4 regions of the Bacillus sp. DX3.1 genome follow, and region 3 is predicted to be linked to each of the others. Evidence: riboswitches for the same ligand, from Rfam matches in the RefSeq annotation. Region 3 holds a riboswitch; each other region holds the start of a gene.

The links. A riboswitch is a leader RNA that binds a small molecule or an ion and turns the genes downstream of it on or off. The one in region 3 is predicted to bind S-adenosylmethionine.
Region 1: linked by a shared signal. The riboswitch ahead of mtnW (2,3-diketo-5-methylthiopentyl-1-phosphate enolase) and the one ahead of metK (methionine adenosyltransferase) in region 3 are both predicted to bind S-adenosylmethionine.
Region 2: linked by a shared signal. The riboswitch ahead of QRE67_RS06935 (YezD family protein) and the one ahead of metK (methionine adenosyltransferase) in region 3 are both predicted to bind S-adenosylmethionine.
Region 4: linked by a shared signal. The riboswitch ahead of QRE67_RS19890 (bifunctional homocysteine S-methyltransferase/methylenetetrahydrofolate reductase) and the one ahead of metK (methionine adenosyltransferase) in region 3 are both predicted to bind S-adenosylmethionine.

Annotation. Positions count from the first base shown of each region.
Region 1 covers NZ_CP128153.1:3,768,697-3,770,900, forward strand. The annotation lists gene QRE67_RS18730 (pyridoxal phosphate-dependent aminotransferase) at 1-844, shown strand, start outside; SAM riboswitch class I at 897-1,002, shown strand; gene mtnW (2,3-diketo-5-methylthiopentyl-1-phosphate enolase) at 1,067-2,204, shown strand, end outside.
Region 2 covers NZ_CP128153.1:1,388,478-1,390,681, reverse strand. The annotation lists gene sat (sulfate adenylyltransferase) at 1-32, opposite strand, end outside; gene QRE67_RS06940 (phosphoadenylyl-sulfate reductase) at 76-780, opposite strand; gene QRE67_RS06935 (YezD family protein) at 864-1,007, opposite strand; SAM riboswitch class I at 1,079-1,186, opposite strand; gene lysA (diaminopimelate decarboxylase) at 1,307-2,204, opposite strand, start outside.
Region 3 covers NZ_CP128153.1:4,453,655-4,455,858, reverse strand. The annotation lists gene pckA (phosphoenolpyruvate carboxykinase (ATP)) at 1-379, opposite strand, end outside; SAM riboswitch class I at 610-731, shown strand; gene metK (methionine adenosyltransferase) at 899-2,098, shown strand; gene QRE67_RS22340 (VWA domain-containing protein) at 2,171-2,204, opposite strand, start outside.
Region 4 covers NZ_CP128153.1:3,965,666-3,967,869, reverse strand. The annotation lists gene QRE67_RS19895 (methionine biosynthesis PLP-dependent protein) at 1-372, opposite strand, end outside; SAM riboswitch class I at 577-689, opposite strand; SAM riboswitch class I at 893-1,004, shown strand; gene QRE67_RS19890 (bifunctional homocysteine S-methyltransferase/methylenetetrahydrofolate reductase) at 1,075-2,204, shown strand, end outside.

The sequences.
Region 1 (2,204 bases), 680 kb from region 3:
AAATCCTGGAGATACGATTCTCGTGCCTGATCCCGGATACCCTGACTATTTATCAGGCGTCGCTTTAGCGAAAGCACAATTTGAAACCATGCCATTATTAGCAGAAAATGATTTTTTACCAGACTATACAAAAATCGACCACAACACTGCTGATAGAGCAAAATTAATGTTTTTAAATTATCCAAACAACCCGACTGGTGTTACTGCATCAAAAGAATTTTTTGAAGAAACGATTTCTTTTGCAAATGAGCATGATATTTTAGTTGTACATGACTTTGCTTACGGAGCAATTGGTTTTGACGGTAAAAAACCAACGAGTTTCCTACAAGCAAAAGGTGCGAAGGATGTTGGGATCGAGATTTATACATTATCAAAAACATTTAATATGGCTGGCTGGCGTATCGCTTTTGCCATCGGTAACGAAAGTGTAATTGAAACTATTAATTTACTACAAGACCATATGTATGTCAGTATTTTCGGTGCGGTGCAAGAAGCAGCTTGTGAAGCACTATTAAGCTCGCAAACTTGCGTGAATGAACTGGTAGAACGCTATGAATCACGAAGAAATGCACTCATTACAGCTTGCCGCTCTATTGGCTGGAATGTTGTCGCACCAAATGGATCGTTTTTTGTATGGCTTCCCGTTCCTGATGGATTTACATCGGCACAATTTGCTGACTTATTGTTAGAAAAGGCACACGTAGCAGTTGCTCCTGGCATTGGATTTGGTGAATATGGAGAAGGCTATGTACGCGTTGGATTATTACATACAGAAGAGCGGCTGCAAGAAGCTGTCCAACGCATCCAAAAATTAAAAATTTTTAAAAACCCATTGACAAATTAAATGCGATGTGAAAAAATTCAGATATCGAAAAAATTTAAACATTTCTAAATACTTCTTATCAAGAGCAGGTGGAGGGACGAGCCCGACGAAACCCGGCAACCGATCTACAATTGTAGACACGGTGCTAATTCTCGCAGCATTATGCTGACAGATAAGGAGCTGGTTGTAAAAAAACCTCTCCTTAGCTGAGAGGTTTTTTTATTTAACTAGGAGGTTATGAAAATGAGCGGAATAACAGCAACATATTTAATCCATGATGATTCTCACAATTTAATGCAAAAAGCAGAGCAAATTGCACTCGGTTTAACGATTGGTTCATGGACACATTTACCACATTTATTACAAGAACAATTAAAACAACATAAAGGCACTGTCATTGGTGTCGAAGAATTAGAAGAACAAGAACATGTTAATACTTATCTTGGTAAAAGAATTACACGTGGACTGATTAAAATTCATTATCCAGCGCTAAATTTCAGTCCTGATTTACCAGCAATTTTAACAACAGTATTTGGAAAATTATCACTAGATGGCGAAGTAAAACTTATCGATTTAACGTTTTCAGATGACTTAAAAGCGACATTCCCTGGTCCAAAGTTCGGTATTGAAGGAATCCGAAATCTTTTACAAGTTCATGATCGTCCTCTTCTTATGAGCATTTTTAAAGGTATGATTGGTCGCAACATCGGATATTTAAAAACACAATTACGTGATCAAGCAAACGGTGGTGTAGATATCGTAAAAGATGATGAAATTTTATTTGAAAATTCATTAACGCCACTCACACAGCGGATTGAGTCAGGAAAAGAAGTGTTACAGTCTGTATATGAAACATATGGTCATAGGACGTTATATGCGGTTAACTTATCAGGACGCACATACGATTTAAAAGATAACGCGAAACGTGCTGCCCTGGCTGGTGCAGATGTTCTTCTATTCAATGTATTCTCTTATGGATTAGACGTACTTCAATCACTTGCAGAAGATGATGATATATCAATCCCCATTATGGCTCATCCTGCCGTAAGCGGTGCTTATACTTCATCAAAATTATACGGATTCTCTTCTCCGTTACTACTTGGAAAACTACTTCGTTATGCTGGTGCAGATTTCTCTTTATTCCCATCTCCATATGGCAGTGTTGCACTGGAGAAAGAAGAAGCGCTTCTTGTCTCAAAAACACTCGTTGATGAGAATGAACCGTTGAAGAGTAGTTTCCCTGTCCCATCAGCCGGTATTCATCCTGGCTTTGTTCCCTTTATCCTTCGTGATTTTGGCACAGATGTTGTCATTAACGCAGGTGGCGGTATTCATGGTCATCTAGCTGGTGCACAGGGTGGCGGAAAAGCATTTCGAGCAG
Region 2 (2,204 bases), 2.1 Mb from region 3:
ACTCGATTTACTAATACCTTTGTATCACTCATTTTTCTGTACTCCTTCTTATTTATATTAGGAATGTTCATAACCCTATTGATCATGAAGGCCACATTCCGTTTTCATCTTTCCAGACCATCGACCTTCCCTTGAATCTCCTCCCACTTCCACAGGTAATGTGCATTTTTCACACCCAATACTTGGATATCCAACATCGTGCAACGGATTATATGGCAAACTATGCTTATATACATAGCGCCATATTTCCTTCCATGTCCAATGAATAAGCGGACATATTTTAATAGATTGAAAGCGATGATCTTGGTTTATAAACTGTGTATGTTTACGCGTTTCAGATTGCTCTCTTCTTAATCCTGATATCCACGCTTTTCCACCCTTTAAAGATTCTTCTAGCGGTAAAATTTTTCTTAATTTACAGCAAAGATTCGGATTACGCTCCCACAACTTTTCTCCATGCTCTTTTGCTTGTTCCTCGAGTGTAGAAGCAGGTTGTTTTTTAATAATTTTCAAATCAGGAAATCTTCCTCTCACTCGCTGAATTAAATCGTACGTTTCTTGAAAATGAACGTTCGTATCTAAAAATACAACTTTCGCAGATGGATTTACTTGGTTTATAAGGTGTAACAGCACCATTCCTTCCACCCCAAAGCTGCACGCATACACGATTTCCTCCCCATACTGTTCATACGCCCAACGTAATACTTGTAATGCGCCTTTTGTTTCGTCTTCCTCAGAAAAAGAAATGACATCTTCTTTCCATGCTTCGTACGTTAACATTGTTTTTCCCCCTGTAACGCAAAAAGACGGTTTTAACCTATTACATAGGTTAAAACCGCCTCTAGTTTTTCTAGTCAGCGCTTTTATTTTAAGCGTACTTTTTCACTTTTCTCAAGTTGAATCACTTTGCCATCTTGCACAACAATTGTAATTGAGCCATATTTCATATCCGCAAGCATTGTTTGAATTTTCTCAGCTACTTCGTCAAAATGTCCACGCACTCCCACGAACAGCCCCCCTTTTTTCATTCATAAAAAAAATCTTTTCCATTTCGAAAAGACTGTTCGGTAATATATTTACCTTATCTTTCAAAATGGATGCCATTTTGCTGGAATTAGCACCTTGCTTCTATAAGCAGGTTGCCGAGCTTCGTAGGGCCAGTTCCCTCCGCTTCTCTTGATAAGCTATTCTTTGTATTTGTATTTTATCATAATTCAGATTTTTTTCAATCCTAGTTTTCCGATATATTTTATATTTTTTATTTTTTTAAAAGGAGCTGCTCACTTTAAGCAACTCCTTTTTTCCGTTATACAAGCTCTTTAATACGTATGCGATCGTTCCCAATTATATTTTCATATGTTTCACGGTCAACAACAACTTGTGATTTTCCACCTTTTGCAAATACTACGGCTGGACGACAGATTCGGTTATAATTATTAGCCATTGAATACCCATATGCTCCCGTACAAGATATTGCTAACAAATCCGCTGAAGCGACTTTCGGTAATTCTATATCCCAAATGAGCATATCTCCGCTCTCACAACACTTTCCAGCAATCGAAACAACCTCTTCATCTTCTTCTTTTCCTCGATTTGCGAGCATTGCCTCATAACGTGCACCATATAAAGCAGGTCGTAAATTATCTGTCATCCCACCATCGACTGACACATATTTACGAATTCCTGGAATATCTTTTACCGCCCCTACTGTATAAAGCGTCGTTCCTGCATCCCCAACAATGCTACGTCCTGGCTCAACCCAAATTTCAGGAAGCGGATACTCACATGCAGTAAATTGTTCTCGCACTGCAGTTGTTACAGCTTGCACATACGTCTCAAGTGTAAGTGGTGTATCTCCTTCCGTATATCGAATACCAAAACCGCCACCAACATTTAATACGTTCACCGTATAGCTAGTTTGTTCTCTTAGCTCCTCTAGGAAACTACGCAATACTTCAATTGCACGAACAAACCCTGCTGTTTCAAAAATTTGCGAACCAATATGTGAATGGATACCTAACACGTTATAATTTGATTTTTCTAGTGCCATTTTGATCGCTTGCAAAGCTTGACCTGTTGAAACACCAAAACCAAATTTCGAATCATCTTGCCCTGTTGTAATGTATTCATGTGTATGTGCTTCCACTCCTGGTGTAACACGAATTAATATATTTACAGTTTTCCCATGCTGCTCCGCTAAATCA
Region 3 (2,204 bases):
ATTCGTTAACAACTTGAATTGGAAGACGATAGTTATGGTCAGCACCAGCGAATCCTTTAAATACGAATAATTCTTCTTTTTCTTTTAAGTATTCCAACACTTTCGTATATAATTTATTAAAATGTTCTTCAGAAATCGGTTGATTTACAGGTCCCCAAGCAATTTTATCCGCAACCGATGTTTCTTTCACAATGAATTTATCTTTAGGAGAACGTCCTGTATATTTTCCTGTTGAAGCAGAAACTGCACCAGTAGAAGTTAATTTTCCTTCATTTCTCATTAGTACTTTTTCCACTAATTGTGGAACGCTTAATTGAACCTGTGCATTGCTTCCGTTCAGTAATTCATGTAATCCAATTTGGACATTCACAGTACTCATAGTTACATACCATCCTTTTTAATTTAATGAATTATTTCTCGTAATCCCCATCAAGAGTATAACACAATCATATAAATAATGTATACTATTTATTTGTTTTTGTTTGTGCGAATGTATTATTTCTTTTCTAGATATTTCATTCGACAAAAAATGTGAAAAACTTGTAGGAATATGTGAATATTAATTGACAAATAAATATCATTTCTTTAGTATAGGTTGGGACGGATACTCTCTTATCCCGAGCTGGCGGAGGGACAGGCCCGATGAAGCCCAGCAACCTCACTTGTACGGTAAAGACAAGTGAATAGGTGCTAAAACCTGTGCGAGGCTTATTGGTCTCGAACGATAAGAGCAAAGGGCAAAAAGCAGTATGCAAGTAGCAAATTAAACCTTTCCTCTATTATAAATAGGAAAGGTTTTTCTTTATACTTGTGGGAGAATATATGAATGTCGCAGTTTGTGGCAAATTAAGGATGAGTTCCGTACAATATATACAATTACTGTAGGGAGGTTTACCACATGACAAAAAAACGTCATCTGTTCACATCTGAGTCTGTAACTGAAGGACATCCAGATAAAATTTGTGACCAAATTTCTGATTCAATTTTAGACGCGATCTTAGCAAAAGACGCAAATGCACGTGTAGCTTGTGAAACAACAGTAACAACTGGTTTAGTATTGGTAGCGGGGGAAATTACAACTTCTACTTATGTAGATATTCCAAAAATCGTTCGCGAAACAATTCAAGGCATCGGCTATACGCGTGCAAAATACGGATTCGATGCAGAAACTTGTGCAGTTTTAACAGCTATCGATGAGCAATCTGCTGATATCGCAATGGGTGTTGACAAAGCGTTAGAAGCGCGTGAAGGTCAAATGACTGATGAAGAGATTGAAGCAATTGGTGCGGGTGACCAAGGTTTAATGTTTGGTTTCGCATGTAATGAAACAAAAGAATTAATGCCACTTCCAATCTCACTTGCTCACAAATTAGCTCGTCGTTTAACGGAAGTTCGTAAAGATGAAACATTAGAATATTTACGTCCAGACGGTAAAACGCAAGTTACAGTTGAGTATGATGAAAATGGTAAACCAGTACGTATCGATACAATTGTAATTTCTACACAGCATCATCCAGAAGTTACATGGGAACAAATCGATAGCGATTTAAAAGAGCACGTAATCAAATCTGTAGTACCAGCAGAATTAATGGATGAAGAAACGAAATTCTTCATTAACCCAACTGGCCGTTTTGTAATCGGTGGACCACAAGGGGATGCTGGTTTAACAGGACGTAAAATTATCGTTGATACTTATGGTGGATATGCTCGTCACGGCGGCGGTGCATTCTCTGGTAAAGATGCAACAAAGGTTGACCGTTCTGCAGCATACGCAGCTCGTTATGTTGCGAAAAACATCGTAGCAGCGGGTCTTGCTGAAAAAGCAGAAGTACAACTTGCATACGCAATCGGCGTAGCGCAACCGGTATCAATTTCAGTTGATACATTCGGCACTGGTAAAGTATCTGAAGATGTATTAGTAGAACTAGTACGTAGCAACTTCGATCTTCGCCCAGCTGGTATCATCAAAATGTTAGACTTACGTCGCCCAATTTACAAACAAACAGCAGCTTACGGCCACTTCGGACGTACTGATGTAGACCTTTCATGGGAACGTACAGACAAAGCAGCAACTTTAAAAGAGCAAGCTAGTCTATAATATAAGAAGAAAGAAGCTTTGCGTGAAGGCGCAAAGCTTCTTTTGAATTAATTTCCGTTTTTCTTATCAATGTTATTTCTTATTTCCTTCGTTTGTAATTTCACTC
Region 4 (2,204 bases), 490 kb from region 3:
AGATTGTGTATCTACGTATCTACATCGAATATTCCACTTGTCTTCATGTTCAGAAAAGAGACGATAGGTGCCTCCATATAAGTCTTCTGATACGATAAGCTCATCACCAGAACGGAACAGTGAAAGAACGAGAAGAACAGCTGCCATTCCAGAACTACAGGCATATCCCTGCTTACCTTGTTCTAAATCAGTGATGGCATGCTCTAATAGAAGACGTGTTGGATTTCCTGTTCTTGAATAGTCAAAGCCAGTGGATTTTCCAATTCCTTCATGCCGATATGCGGTTGAAAAGTAAACAGGTGGATTAACTGTTCCAGTTGTTTTTTCACTCCGGTTTCCAATTTGGGCAAGTTTTGTTTCGATTGTTGACATGTATAATTCCTCCTTATATAAAGTTAGACTTTCATCAGTGGGGCTGTATTCCTCATGGATGATTAGCCCTCATCAATCGGGCTTTAACGAGCAGTTTATCCGCCACCTAACTGCTTTGATTTAGGTGGGATATTACTGCCCGTTAGTGGGGAAAAAATAAAAAAAGCCTTCTAAGAAGAAGGCTTTTATGCGAATATAGTCTTCTTCTTATCTGTCAAATCTTTTCACAATTTGCTGGAATTAGCACCTTATTAACGGTCACGTTAATGGTTGCTGAGGTGTCAACGGGCCAGTCCCTCTACCTCTCTAGATAAGAATATTTTGTATGAAATTTTATTATGTTTTTAACTTTACAATAAAAGTTATGAGAATTGCAACTTTATTTTAAATAATTTTTATTTTCTCTCTATAATTATTGACTTTTATTTTCTCTCATGCTAAATTTATGAGAAAATTAACAAAGATTGTTAAAAGGTACACGTATTTCCTTTTAGTTACATAATTAAATAATAAAGACGAACTCTTATTGAGAGCGGTGGAGGGAAAAGGCCCTGTGAAACCCGGCAACCTTCAAACAGAATGTTTGAAACGGTGCTAATACCTGCAAAACAACTTGTTTTGCATGATAAGAGGAGGATTAATGATGTCCCCCTCTTCAAGGCGAAGAGGGGGTTTTTATATTGATAGAAAAGAGGGAGACAGGTGAAATTACTAGATTTATTGTCAAAAGGAATTGTTATCGGTGATGGAGCAGTCGGGACATTGTTACATTCTCATGGTTTGCAAAGTAGTTTTGAAGAGTTAAATCTTTCTGATCCAGATCGTATTATATCAATTCACAAACAATATGTGGCTGCTGGTGCGGATATCATTCAAACAAATACGTATGGTGCAAATGAAGCTAAACTGCGCATGTATGGTTTGGAGAACCAGGTTGTCAAAATTAATAAGGAAGCGGTTAAACTTGCAAAATCGGCAGTGACAGATAGAAATGCAATTTTAGGGACAATTGGTGGGATGAAGCATATTGGAGCGGTTACAACGACTGATATGGAACGTGAGTTTATGCTACTTGAGCAAGCGGGTGCCTTGCTTGAGGGAGAGGTTGATGGACTGTTATTAGAAACATTTTATGATGAGTTTGAATTGCTGCATGCTGTTAAAGTGTTGCGGAAACAAACAACCATTCCAATTATTGCACAGCTTGCTCTTCATGAAGCTGGTACAACACAAAACGGCAATGATGTAAATAAAATGTTAGCTCAGCTTCTAGACCACGGAGCAAATGTTGTTGGGCTAAACTGTCAATTAGGGCCGCTTCATATGACGGAAGCTTTCAAAATGATATCGATTCCGAAAAAAGGTTATTTGTCAGCTTATCCAAATGCAGGTCTTCCAAACTATGTAGAAGGGCGTTATGTATATGAAGGAAGTCCAGCGTATTTTGAAGAGATGACACCAAAGTTTATTGAGCAAGGTATCCGTTTGTTGGGAGGGTGTTGTGGAACAACACCCGCACATATCCAGGGGATGAAACGTGCTCTTGAAAATGTAATACCCGTTACAGAAAAGCAGGTTGTCCAGCGGCCACAAGTGATTCATACGCAAACGAAACGCGCTGGTAATCATGTTACGCTTGCCGAGAAAGCGAAGAAACAAACGACGGTTATCGTTGAATTAGATCCACCAAAAACACTGGATACACAACGCTTTTTTGAAGGAGCAAGAGCATTAAAAAGAGCTGGGGCAGACGCTGTTACATTAGCGGATAATTCTTTAGCATCACCGCGCATTTCTAATATGGCCATGGGCGCATTATTAACGAAACATAA